2 regions of the Shewanella sp. GXUN23E genome follow, and region 1 is predicted to be linked to the other one. Evidence: predicted binding sites of a transcription regulator. Region 1 holds the regulator's gene; the other holds the start of a gene.
The links. The regulator MetJ, encoded in region 1, represses methionine synthesis genes. The targets are predictions, from matches to a motif close to TAGACGTCTAGACGTCTA.

Region 1 (5,958 bases):
CTGCCAGCTGTTCAAACAGCTGCGGGTAGCTCCAGCTTTCACCGGCGTTGTCGAAGTCCTGCTGCCAGTTGTCAAAACCGATCCCTTCCTCGCGGATCAGCGCCTTGCGGGAACTGACCAGCCCAAGCAGCTCGACTCTGGCCTCCAGCTCAGTATTGAGCTGTTTCACCGAGCGGCGGAACAGATCGATCCAGGCCTGACCGATATTGCCCGCCCCCAGCAGCACCACCCCGATACGCTTGCGCGGTCCGGCGCAGCGGCGATGTACTTTCTGAGTCAGCAGATTGACCTGGGGCGAAGGCACCAGAGTCACCAGACTCAAACCATCCTGATACACAGGCAAGGCATCACGGCTGAGCAAACGCGCAAAGCTGCGGCGATACAGGTGGGCGCCGCTGCTCACCAGTGCCACCAGGCCATAGTCGCGGCTCTGAGTCAGACTGCTGATGGCAAAATTGTCCGTTTGCCCCGCCAGCCAGCTGCTGACCTGCTCAGCCAGTTCATGGGTGTAAGCCAGAGACAGATGCGTCGGCCCCTGCTTCCAGCTGGCCAGCGCCGTCAGTCCCTGATTATTCAGCTCGGCTAGCAGCTCATCAGCACTCCCGGCCAGCTGCAATGACAGCAGCACTACCTCAGGCAAACTGGTCACCACGGGCGCGCTGGCCGAGGTGCTTTCGCGGGCGATCAGGGTGAAGTCGGTGTGCGAGGCATAGCTGGAGCGCACAGCCAGACTGACATCCACATCAAACAGCGGCTGCAGCGTGCGGCTGTGCAGCACAGGCGAGCCCAAACGCGCCAGCCGATCAGCCTCCAGCAATGACATACTGGAGAGCAAAGTGGCATCGTTGATCTTATTGGGATCGGCGTTGAACACCCCTTCCACATCGGTCCAGATGGTGCAGCGATCAATATCGGCCAGCGCGGCGATCAAGGTAGCGCTGAAGTCAGAGCCATTGCGGCCCAGCAGCAGGGTATCGCCATGTTCATTGGCACAGATAAAACCGGTGATCACCAGCCGCTCATTGGCATGATTGGCCAGACAGGCTTTGATACGGTTGCGGGATTCTTCGTGGCGGATGCGGGGCACAGCACCTTCATCGGCGATCAGCAAACTGGTGGCATCCACATGGCTGGCCGCTACCCCCTGCTCACGCAGCAATGCCGCCAGCAAACGGGCAGACCAGCGCTCGCCAAAGCTGACGGTCTGGTTTACCTGATACACATTGCGCTGCTCCAGGCTCAGCAGACTGACCAGCTGCGCCTTGTCGGTAGACAGGCGTTCACGCAGCACTCTGGCGGTGTCACTGGACAGCAGTTGCTCAATCAAGGTCTGCTGATAGCTGATCAACACCTGCAGCTCCTCCTGCCAGAGTTGTCCGGCATCGCTGAGGCTGAGCAGCTTATATAAGAAGTTGGTGGTCTTACCGGCGGCCGATACCACCACCAGATCACTGCTGTGACCATGGGTCAGCAGAATATGGGCAACCCGCCGGTAACAGTCAGCATCCGCCAGACTGGAGCCACCAAATTTATGAAGATGACAGGGGGCCATGCTTATCTCCTTGCAACCGCAGCCAACGCCGCACCAATATCTGCCAACAGATCCTCACCATCTTCTATGCCGACGGACAAGCGGATCAGGGTATCTTTCAGGCCAGCCTCCAGCCGCGCCTGAGGCTCCATCGCCCTGTGGGTCATGGTGGCAGGCACGGCCACCAGACTTTCCACGCCGCCCAGGCTTTCTGCCAGAGAAAACAGCGTAAGGGCGCTTAAGAAGGCTTCCACCTCTGCGGCGCCGCCTTTGAGCTCAAAGCTCACCATGGCGCCGAAGCCCTGTTGCTGGGCTTTGGCAATCTCATGGCCGGGATGGTCAGCCATTCCCGGATAATATACTTTGTCCACCACCTCACTGGCGCACAGTGCCGCAACGATTTTTTGGGCATTGCGCTGATGTTCGCGAATGCGCACCGCCAGAGTACGTACTCCCCTCAGTGTCAGATAGGCATCCAGCGCGCCGCCGGTCAGCCCCAGGGTATTGGCCCACCACAGCAGCTCTTCGCCCAGCAGCGGATCGCTGGCAATCACCGCGCCGCCGACTACATCACTGTGACCATTGATGTATTTGGTGGTGGAGTGCACCACGATATCCGCCCCCAGGGTCAGTGGCTGCTGCAGCACCGGCGACAGAAAGGTGTTATCCACGGCCACTTTGGCGCCCACGGCTTTGGCCTGCTGACACACAGATTTGATATCCACTACCCGCAGCAGTGGATTGGAAGGAGTTTCTACCCAGATAAGTGCAGGTTTGAGGGCGATAGCCTGCGCCAGCGCCGCAGCATCGGTCTGATCCACTACCTTGAGTTTGAACTGACCTTTGCGCGCCAGATTGGTAAACAGCCGGTAGCTGCCGCCGTAACAATCATGGGGCACGATCAGCAGATCATCCGGGCCCAGCAGATTGACCACCAGAGTGATGGCCGCCATGCCGGTGCTGGTGATGATGCCGGTGCTGCCCTGCTCCAGCCTGGCCAGAGTTTCCGCCAGCACATTGCGGGTCGGATTGCCCGAGCGACTGTAGTCATATTCCCGGGGCGATTGATAACCGTCAAAACTGTAGTTGGTCGACAGATAAATGGGCGGCACGACAGCCCCAAATTGGGTGTCGCTTTCAATTCCTTGCCTGACTGCCTCGGTGGCCACGCGCCTGTGGGTCATCACTCGCTCCTGCTGGGTAGATGTCTGGACGTCTAAATTAACTCATTTGTTACTTTCTGGTCAACAGACATAAAGACATTTAGACGTCCAAACATCAAGAATTCTATTTGCATTCGTCTCGTTTTCGCCGCAATAATTTGACTGTATAAAGTAAGTGTTTAAAATCGGCAGCGAATTCCAGAATCAACAGGTGAGTCAATGACTGAGTGGAACGGCGACTATATCAGCCCTTATGCAGAGCACGGCAAGAAGAATGAGCAGGTGAAAAAGATCACTGTATCCATTCCCCTGAAAGTGCTGAAGATATTGACTGATGAGCGTACCCGCCGCCAGGTGAACAACCTGCGTCATGCGACCAACAGTGAATTATTGTGTGAAGCTTTCCTGCATGCCTATACAGGTCAGCCGTTGCCCAATGATGAAGATCTGTCCAAGGACAGACCCGACAGCATTCCTTCTGAAGCCAAGGCGCTGATGACCGCCATGGGCATCGAGTGGGAAGAGCTGGAGTAAGCGTCAGCTTCTCTGTAAAACACACCCGGCCATGCCGGGTGTGGTCGTTTTAGCGCCAGTGAATTTGTACCAACTATTCCAGTACCGGCTTTTTCAGCAGCTTGCGTTGCAGCGTGCGCCTGTGCATGCCCAGCTGTCTGGCCGTGGCCGATACATTGCCCTGATTGGCCTGCAGCACCTGTTGCAGATGCTCCCACTCCAGCCGACGTGGATTCATCGGTGCCACTTCATCAAACACTTCCGCTTCTGCCACAGTCTGACCGGCCGGTAACAGCGCAGCCAGCAGAGTTTGGGTATCCACCGGCTTGGCCAGATAGTTATCGGCACCGGCGCGGATCGCCTCGACCGCAGTGGCAATACTGGCATAGCCGGTCAGCAGCACCATAGTCACTCTGGGCAGTAACTGGCGCAGCGGCGAAATCAGGCTCAGACCATTGCTCAGCTCCAGTTTCATATCCAGCAGAATATGGGAAGGCAGTATGCGTCTGGCCTGCAGCAGCGCATCGCTGGGATTGTCCACATGGGTGCAGTCAAAGCCGTGCTTGCCAAGACGCCGGCACAACACTGACGCCAGCGCGTGATCATCTTCCACGATGAGGATACGCTTCATGCCGCCAGCCCTCCGCACAACGGCAAACTGACTTCAGCCACACTGCCACATTCAGGGTGATTGCTCAGGGTCAGACTGGCGCCCAGCCGCTCAAAACTGGCGTGACTGAGCAGCAATGCCATACCCATGCCTTTTGGGCTGGAAATCAAGCTGGAGCCCAGTTGCCCCAGCACACGGGTGTCGATACCGGCACCAAAATCCCGCACCCGCACCTGCAGCGCGCTGTCCTGTACTTCCAGGGTCACGCTGACTTTACTGCTGGCGATTTGCTCCTGACTGGCACCGGCAGCATTCTCTACCAGCGCCATCAACGCCGGGATCAGATTCATGTCGGCCTGCACTCTGGCGGCGGGATCCACCTGCGCCAGCCGCTCCTGCCAATCCAGCTCTGTTGCGGGCATCAGCAGCAATATTTTTTGTCGCAGCTGATGCGCCAGCTGCTCAGGGGACGCCTGGTACTGGTGGCCTTCACGGATGGAACGGGTCGTGTCCCTCAGCTCGCTCAGGGTGGATTCACAGCGCTTGAGGGCGATATCCATCTCGTTAAGCGCCACCGGACAGTTGGCTTCCTGCACTTCTTCCAGCAGCAGTCGCATGCTGGACAGTGGCGTCGCCAGCTGGTGGGCCATTTGCGCCGACGCGGTACCCAGCGCCAGCAATTGTTCCTGCCGCAACTGGGACTCCCGCAGCAGCGCCATCTGCGCATCCTGGCGGCGAATACGGCGGATAAGCAGCGCCACTGTAGTGGTGATCACCAGGGCAGTGATCACAAAGTTCAGCCACATTCCCAGGTAATGAGAGGTCATATCCATGCCATGACCATGGTGCATCATGGCTTCGGCCGGCAGCATTTTCATCATCAGGCTGTAAGCCAGCGTCGCCGCCACCGCCAGAACCCAGGGTGCCCACAGCGGCAAAGTCACAGCCGCCAGCACGATGGGAATAAGCAGCAGGGTGACAAAGGCATTGGTGGCACCGCCGGAGAATCCCAGCCACAATCCCCAGAACAGGATATCCATCAACAGGGTAGCAAACAGGGTCAGCTCGCTGCGCACCAGACGCTGACGCTGCCAGGTGATCAGCGCCAGATAGACGCCTTCAATCGACATCACCCAGGTCAGGGCGGCAATTTGCAGGCTCAGACCAAAGGTGTCGGCGCCAAACAGCACCAATAACAGTTGCAGGCCAAATCCCAGCAAACGCAGCAGGGTAATCTGATCAGCCTGATTAAGCAGTGGATACTTTGTTGTCATGATTTTTTCTGCTTTCCATTCCACCGGCAGCGGCATAATCACACCCACAAATTTCACAAAGTGCTTAATTCCGCCGCCAACAATCCCAGTCTTGAGTGTAAAAACTTTTCTTCGTGAAAGCACTTGTTTACCCTTGGCTTATCTGTCATCTCCAACATGGATCACCAATTGAACATCGCTTCGCTTCCTCTGGTGCTGGCCGGTCCGATCCTGCGTCACTGCGATACTCATCACTTCACCCTCTGGTTCGTTACCTCAGCCCCGCTGGCAGAGCTCACCCTGACACTGGGCAAGCGCCATATTGTCCTTGGCAGCGACAGCCTGCACCGTATCCAACTGGGCGCCAAAGCCTGGCAATATCTGGTGCAGGTCAATGAAACCGATCTGCTGCCAGCAGACCAGGTCATCCCATATCGTCTGACCGACAGCGAGCAGGGCGATCTGTTTCGCGGCATTGAAGCGCTTTGTTATCAGGGCGCGCAGACCCCGAATCTGGTACTGCATCCGGAAATCCACACACTGATGCACGGTTCCTGCCGCAATCCCCACCACCACAGTGCTGATGCCCTGGTGGCCGCCGATACCCGGCTCAGCCAGACCGCCGCACTGGAGCGTCCATCCCTGCTGATTATGAGCGGCGATCAGGTGTATGTGGATGACATTGGCGGTCCACTGCTGTATGCCATTGGCAAAGTGATCCAGGCGCTGGGACTGCCGACCGAAGGTTTTGAAGGCGCTGCGCTGAACAATTCCAATCAAATCAGCTATCACCCGGCGGCCCTGTATCAGCGCCACAAACGTCTGCTGCCCAGAACCGAATACCCGGCCAAAACGCCCCTGTGGCACTGGTACATCAATCACCCGATC
Region 2 (5,958 bases), on a different contig from region 1:
AAAAATGACTGACGCCTTGGGCATCAGCCGGAATGCGGTTAATTCTGTTGTCCTTCAGTACAGTGCACCATCGCCAGACTGGTATCCAACATGCGATTAGCAAAGCCCCACTCGTTATCACACCACAAGAGCATCTTCACCAGCTGCCCATCACTGACCCGGGTCTGGGTGCCGTCCACTATGCTGGAACGGGGATCATGATTGAAATCGCAGGACACCAGTGGCTCATTGGTAAAACCGACAATGCCTTTGAAGCGCCCTTTGGTCTGGGCCTCAAGCTCACTGTTAACCGTCGCGATATCTACCCGGGTATTGAGGGTCACCGACAGATCAATCGCCGTGACATTCACTGTGGGTACTCGTACCGAGATCGCCTCAAACTTATCTTTCATCTGCGGCAGAATACGCTCAATGCCGCGGGCCAGTTTGGTATCAACGGGAATAATGGACTGTCCGGCGGCGCGGGTGCGGCGCAGATCATCGTGATAGGCATCAATCACCTGCTGATCATTCATGGCAGAGTGAATGGTGGTAATGGCGCCACTTTTGACGCCGAAGGCTTTATCCAGCACATCGATCACCGGCACCAGGCAATTGGTGGTGCAGGAGGCATTGGAAACTATCGTGTGGGATGGCCGTAAACTATCCTGATTGACGCCGTACACCACAGTGGCGTCGACATCCGGCGAGGCGGGGTGACTGATCAGCACCTTGCCGGCACCGGCCTGAATATGGGCTTCGCAACTCGCTCTGTCGACCAGAGCACCGGTACACTCCAGCACAATATCCACACCCAGCTGCCGCCAAGGCAAGCTGGCGGCATCAGCTTGATGCAACAACTGTATTCTGTCGTCGCCTATGACCATAGTGTCATCGTCCAGACTGACATCCAGCGCGAAGCGGCCGTGGGTGGTATCGTAGCGGGTCAAATGCACCATGGCATCAGGAGAGGCCAATTCATTAATGGCAACCAATTGGATCTGCCGGCGCTTGCCTGACTCGTACAGAGCCCTTAACACCGAGCGACCTATGCGGCCGTAACCATTGATGGCAATCCGAATCATCGGGCTATGATGCTCCTTTCCGTGAAACCTGGGTTTGCGACTAATCTCATCAGGGATAAGCACTGAAATTTACGCGCCTATACCTGATAAGACTGACTGTGCAGACTCTGCCCTGTATATTGAAAATATAAAGACGGCCTACCCACCCGGGGTAAGCCGTCTCGGCTGTTACCGTATTATTTCAACACAGCAGCGCATCTTTATCATCAACAACTTAACTCGACTTTAGGATTAAGCGAGCAAGCTGCTGGTGGTTTCAACCACGTTATCAACGGTGAAACCAAACATCTTGAACAGCTCACCGGCTGGCGCAGACTCACCAAAGGTAGTCATGCCGATGATGCGACCGTTCAGACCCAAATACTTGTACCAGTAATCGGCGATACCGGCTTCAACTGCCACACGGGCAGTCACGGCGGCAGGCAGCACAGCTTCTTTATAAGCGGCATCCTGGGCATCAAACAGATCGGTACATGGCATGGAAACCACGCGAACCTTGCGGCCCTGCTCAGCCAGCTGCGCCTGAGCCTTCACCGCCAGCTCAACTTCAGAGCCGGTAGCAATGATGATGGCTTCTGGCGTACCCTCACAATCAACCAGCACATAGCCGCCCTTTTCAACGGCAGCGAGCTGCTCGGCAGAGCGTGGCATCTGCGCCAGGTTCTGACGGGAGAAGATCAGCGCACTTGGGCCGTCTTTGCGCTCAATGGCGTGTTTCCAGGCGATGGCAGACTCAACCTGGTCACAGGGGCGCCAGGTGCTCATGTTAGGGGTCATGCGCAGGGAGGCAATCTGCTCAACCGGCTGGTGAGTCGGGCCGTCTTCCCCCAGACCGATAGAGTCATGGGTATACACCTGAATGTTCTGAATTTTCATCAGCGCAGCCATACGCATGGCGTTGCGGGCATATTCCATAAACATCAGGAAGGTCGCGCCGTAAGGCACGAAACCACCGTGCAGGGCAATACCGTTGATGATGGCGGTCATACCGAACTCACGCACACCATAGTGCAGGTAGTTACCTGAGGCATCTTGTGGAGTGATGGACTTGGACTGTGAGTACATGGTCAGGTTGGATGGTGCCAAATCGGCACTGCCGCCCAGGAACTCAGGCAGCATTTTGCCGAAGGCTTCCAGTGCGTTCTGAGACGCCTTACGGGAGGCGATATCAGCAGGGTTGGCCTGCAGCTGCTCGATATAGGCTTTAGCTTGAGCATCAAAGTCCGCTGGCAGTTCACCGGCCAGACGACGCTTCAGCTCAGCAGCCAACTCTGGGTATGCGGCTTCATAAGCGGCGAACTTGTCGTTCCAGCTGGCTTCGGCGGCCTTACCGGCTTCCTTGGCATCCCACTGACCATAGATGTCAGCAGGAATGTCGAATGGCGCTTCTTTCCAGCCCAGGAATTCACGGGCTGCTGCAATTTCGGCATCACCCAGCGGTGCACCGTGACAATCGTGGCTGCCAGACTTGTTTGGTGAACCAAAACCGATAACAGTCTTGGTACAGATCAGCGTTGGCTTACTGGTTTCGGCTTTGGCCGCTTCAATCGCTGCGTTGATGGCGTCGCTATCGTGACCATCAACAGCACGGATAACATGCCAGCCGTAAGATTCAAAACGTGCAGGGGTATCGTCGGTGAACCAGCCTTCTACGTGACCATCGATAGAGATACCGTTGTCATCCCAGAATGCAATCAACTTGCCCAGACCCAGAGTGCCGGCCAGCGAGCAGGCTTCGTGGGAGATACCTTCCATCAGACAGCCATCACCCATGAATACATAGGTGTGGTGATCAACCACATTGTGACCGTCACGGTTGAACTGGGCAGCCAGTACCTTCTCGGCAATCGCCATACCCACACCATTGGTGATGCCCTGACCCAGAGGACCGGTTGTGGTCTCTACGCCTGGCGCATAGCCATACTCAGGGTGGCCCGGAGTTTTGGAGTGCAGTTGACGGAAGTTTTTCAGATCATCGATGGACAGGTCATAACCTGTCAGGTGCAGCAGGGAGTAGATAAGCATTGAGCCATGGCCGTTTGACAGAACAAAACGATCGCGGTCGGCCCACAGAGGGTTGGTTGGGTTGTGCTTTAAGTGATCACGCCAAAGAACTTCGGCAATGTCAGCCATTCCCATTGGCGCCCCCGGGTGACCGGAATTGGCTTTCTGAACGGCATCCATACTTAACACACGGATTGCGTTGGCGAGTACTTTACGGGAAGACATGCTCTCTCCTGCTGATTTTAATGAAACACCATTTCATTTCGCACAAACCCTAAGCCTGCTTTAACGAAATGATATGGTGCTCCCCGGTCCTGTTCGGGGGCATATTTTCCCCTATGTCTTGGTGCATACGCAAATAAAATTGCGCCCATTGAGGGGCCGATTTGCAATAGCCTGATCTGGGTCGCCTGCCTAGAGTCGGTGGATTGAAATCATCAGGTGTTATCACTCTAAAAATCAGCGGGCCATAGGAGAACATGTCGGCGTGAACACAAATCCAGCCGTAAACTTTGCGTGCCAATCTGATATAAACACTTCAACTTTTACTAATTCATTGATTTTAAAGAACACAACAACTCATGCCTTAGTATGAAAACTGCCGTTTGGTCACAATCCAGATGAAATTTCGTCTACGGGGGATGATTAGCCGACCGATTTCAACTAGAATAGCCGTCTAGATGGAGAAGCATCCAAATGCTAGTTGGCTGCCCTCCCCGCAGAATTCATTTTTTACACGAGATTTTTTCCAAGATGGCAAAGCATTTGTTTACTTCTGAATCCGTATCAGAAGGACATCCAGATAAAATCGCCGATCAGATTTCTGATGCGGTATTGGACGCAATCCTGGCACAGGATCCTAAAGCTCGCGTAGCGTGCGAAACTTTCGTTAAAACCGGTATGGTTATGGTTGGTGGTGAAATCACCACTACGGCCTGGGTAGATATCGAAGAACTGACCCGTAACACCATCCGTGAAATCGGTTATGTGCACTCAGACATGGGCTTTGACGCCAATTCATGTGCCGTACTGAGCGCAATTGGTAAGCAGTCTCCAGACATCAACCAGGGTGTTGACCGCGCCGACCCTAAAGAACAGGGTGCCGGTGATCAGGGTCTGATGTTCGGTTACGCCAGCAACGAAACTGACGTGCTGATGCCAGCGCCTATCACCTATGCACACGCACTGGTGAAGCGTCAGTCTGAAGTCCGTAAAGAAGGCATCCTGCCCTGGCTGCGTCCAGACGCCAAGTCTCAGGTTACTTTCGCCTATGAAGAAGGCAAAATCGTGGGCATCGACGCCGTGGTTCTGTCTACTCAGCACTGCGACAGCGTAAACCAGAAAGACCTGATCGAAGGCGTGATGGAAACCATCATCAAGCCTGTGTTGCCTTCTCAGTGGCTGAACCAGGACACCAAGTTCTTCATCAACCCAACCGGTCGTTTCGTTATCGGCGGTCCTATGGGGGACTGTGGTCTGACTGGTCGTAAGATCATCGTAGATACTTACGGTGGTATGGCCCGTCACGGCGGTGGTGCTTTCTCCGGTAAAGACCCATCCAAAGTTGACCGCTCTGCTGCCTACGCAGCCCGCTACGTTGCCAAGAACATTGTTGCTGCCGGTCTGGCTGACCGCTGTGAAATTCAGGTGTCTTACGCTATCGGTGTTGCAGATCCTACCTCTATCAGCGTTGAAACCTTCGGTACTGCTAAAGTATCTGAAGAGGTGCTGGAGCGTCTGGTACGTCAGCACTTCGATCTGCGTCCATACGGTCTGCAGGAAATGCTGGATCTGGCTCGCCCAATCTATCAGGCTACTGCAGCCTATGGTCACTTCGGTCGTGAAGAGTTCCCATGGGAACGCACCGATAAAGCCGAAGCCCTGCGCGCTGACGCTGGTCTGTAATCTCCCGAAGATTCGGACAGATAAGATTCAGACAAATAAAAACCGCCGGCAGGCGGTTTTTTTATTACTATGTCAAACAGGTATCACTGCTATGACTGGCAACAGAAGCTAATTACGATGTCTTATTCACAGTGATCAAAATGTGCCGACTGCATGCACATGAGGGCAATTCGGTGGTCATCCAGCAGCGCAATCCCGACACTTTGAGCATCAGCCAAAGATACCGCCTCTGGCATAAAGGCAAACTGCGCCTGATAGTCATTGTCCCGGCCGCAGTCTATCCAGATACCTGCAATCTTGACCCAATACCTTGGCCTGCCATTGTGGCCTGCCGCAGTGCCAATGAAGGTCTCAACCCGAATGTCACTCAATGCCAACACACTGGCTATCAGCCTGAGATTGTCCAGCGCTGACAGTCTGAGTTCCCTGTATGGAGCCAGGGTGCGCTTAACCAACTCAATATCCATTATTTAACCGGCCTCAACACCCAACTGACAGTGATACCAGATAGTAGCCCCTGTCATCATACTCAACAAAATCAATTATCTGCATACCATCATCAGCGACATGAGCACGCAATGAAGCCTCATTATCTTCGGCAATCAGTCCGGCCAGGCGACGGTAACGCCCATTTAAATGAACAGCCAGTGCCTGCCACAGCTGGCGGCATATTTTTTGCCCACGAAATGCAGGATTAACCCAAACCGGTCCGTAGTGACAACAACTGCGTTCTGCATCCGGCCAATGAGATTTAAATTGTGCCAGAGCACGCCGCTGCAACGGCCAGTGGATATATTCCTGCCAGTCCCCACTGAGCACATAGCCGGCAATTTGTTCCTGCTGCTGTGCAATCAGTACCTGCTGGGCATCAATAAGTCGTTTGAGGGCTGCCTCAGAAAAGCTCTCGCCCTGCATCATACTCATCCGGCCGCCCAATTCATCGGACACATGCAAGCGTTCAAGCCGCAACAACTCCTGCAAATCC

Region 2: the regulator MetJ is predicted to act here: its motif matches at 3,738-3,755, upstream of metK (methionine adenosyltransferase).

Annotation. Positions count from the first base shown of each region.
Region 1 covers NZ_JBOZWP010000011.1:101,875-107,832, reverse strand. Annotated here, with positions in the region: gene ACRRUX_RS11545 (bifunctional aspartate kinase/homoserine dehydrogenase II) at 1-1,552, opposite strand, end outside; gene metB (cystathionine gamma-synthase) at 1,555-2,715, opposite strand; gene metJ (met regulon transcriptional regulator MetJ) at 2,914-3,228, shown strand; gene ACRRUX_RS11530 (response regulator transcription factor) at 3,302-3,838, opposite strand; gene ACRRUX_RS11525 (sensor histidine kinase) at 3,835-5,091, opposite strand; gene ACRRUX_RS11520 (alkaline phosphatase family protein) at 5,248-5,958, shown strand, end outside.
Region 2 covers NZ_JBOZWP010000001.1:246,705-252,662, forward strand. Annotated here, with positions in the region: gene epd (erythrose-4-phosphate dehydrogenase) at 39-1,064, opposite strand; gene tkt (transketolase) at 1,296-3,293, opposite strand; gene metK (methionine adenosyltransferase) at 3,822-4,973, shown strand; gene ACRRUX_RS01080 (hypothetical protein) at 5,096-5,440, opposite strand; gene ACRRUX_RS01085 (GNAT family N-acetyltransferase) at 5,454-5,958, opposite strand, start outside.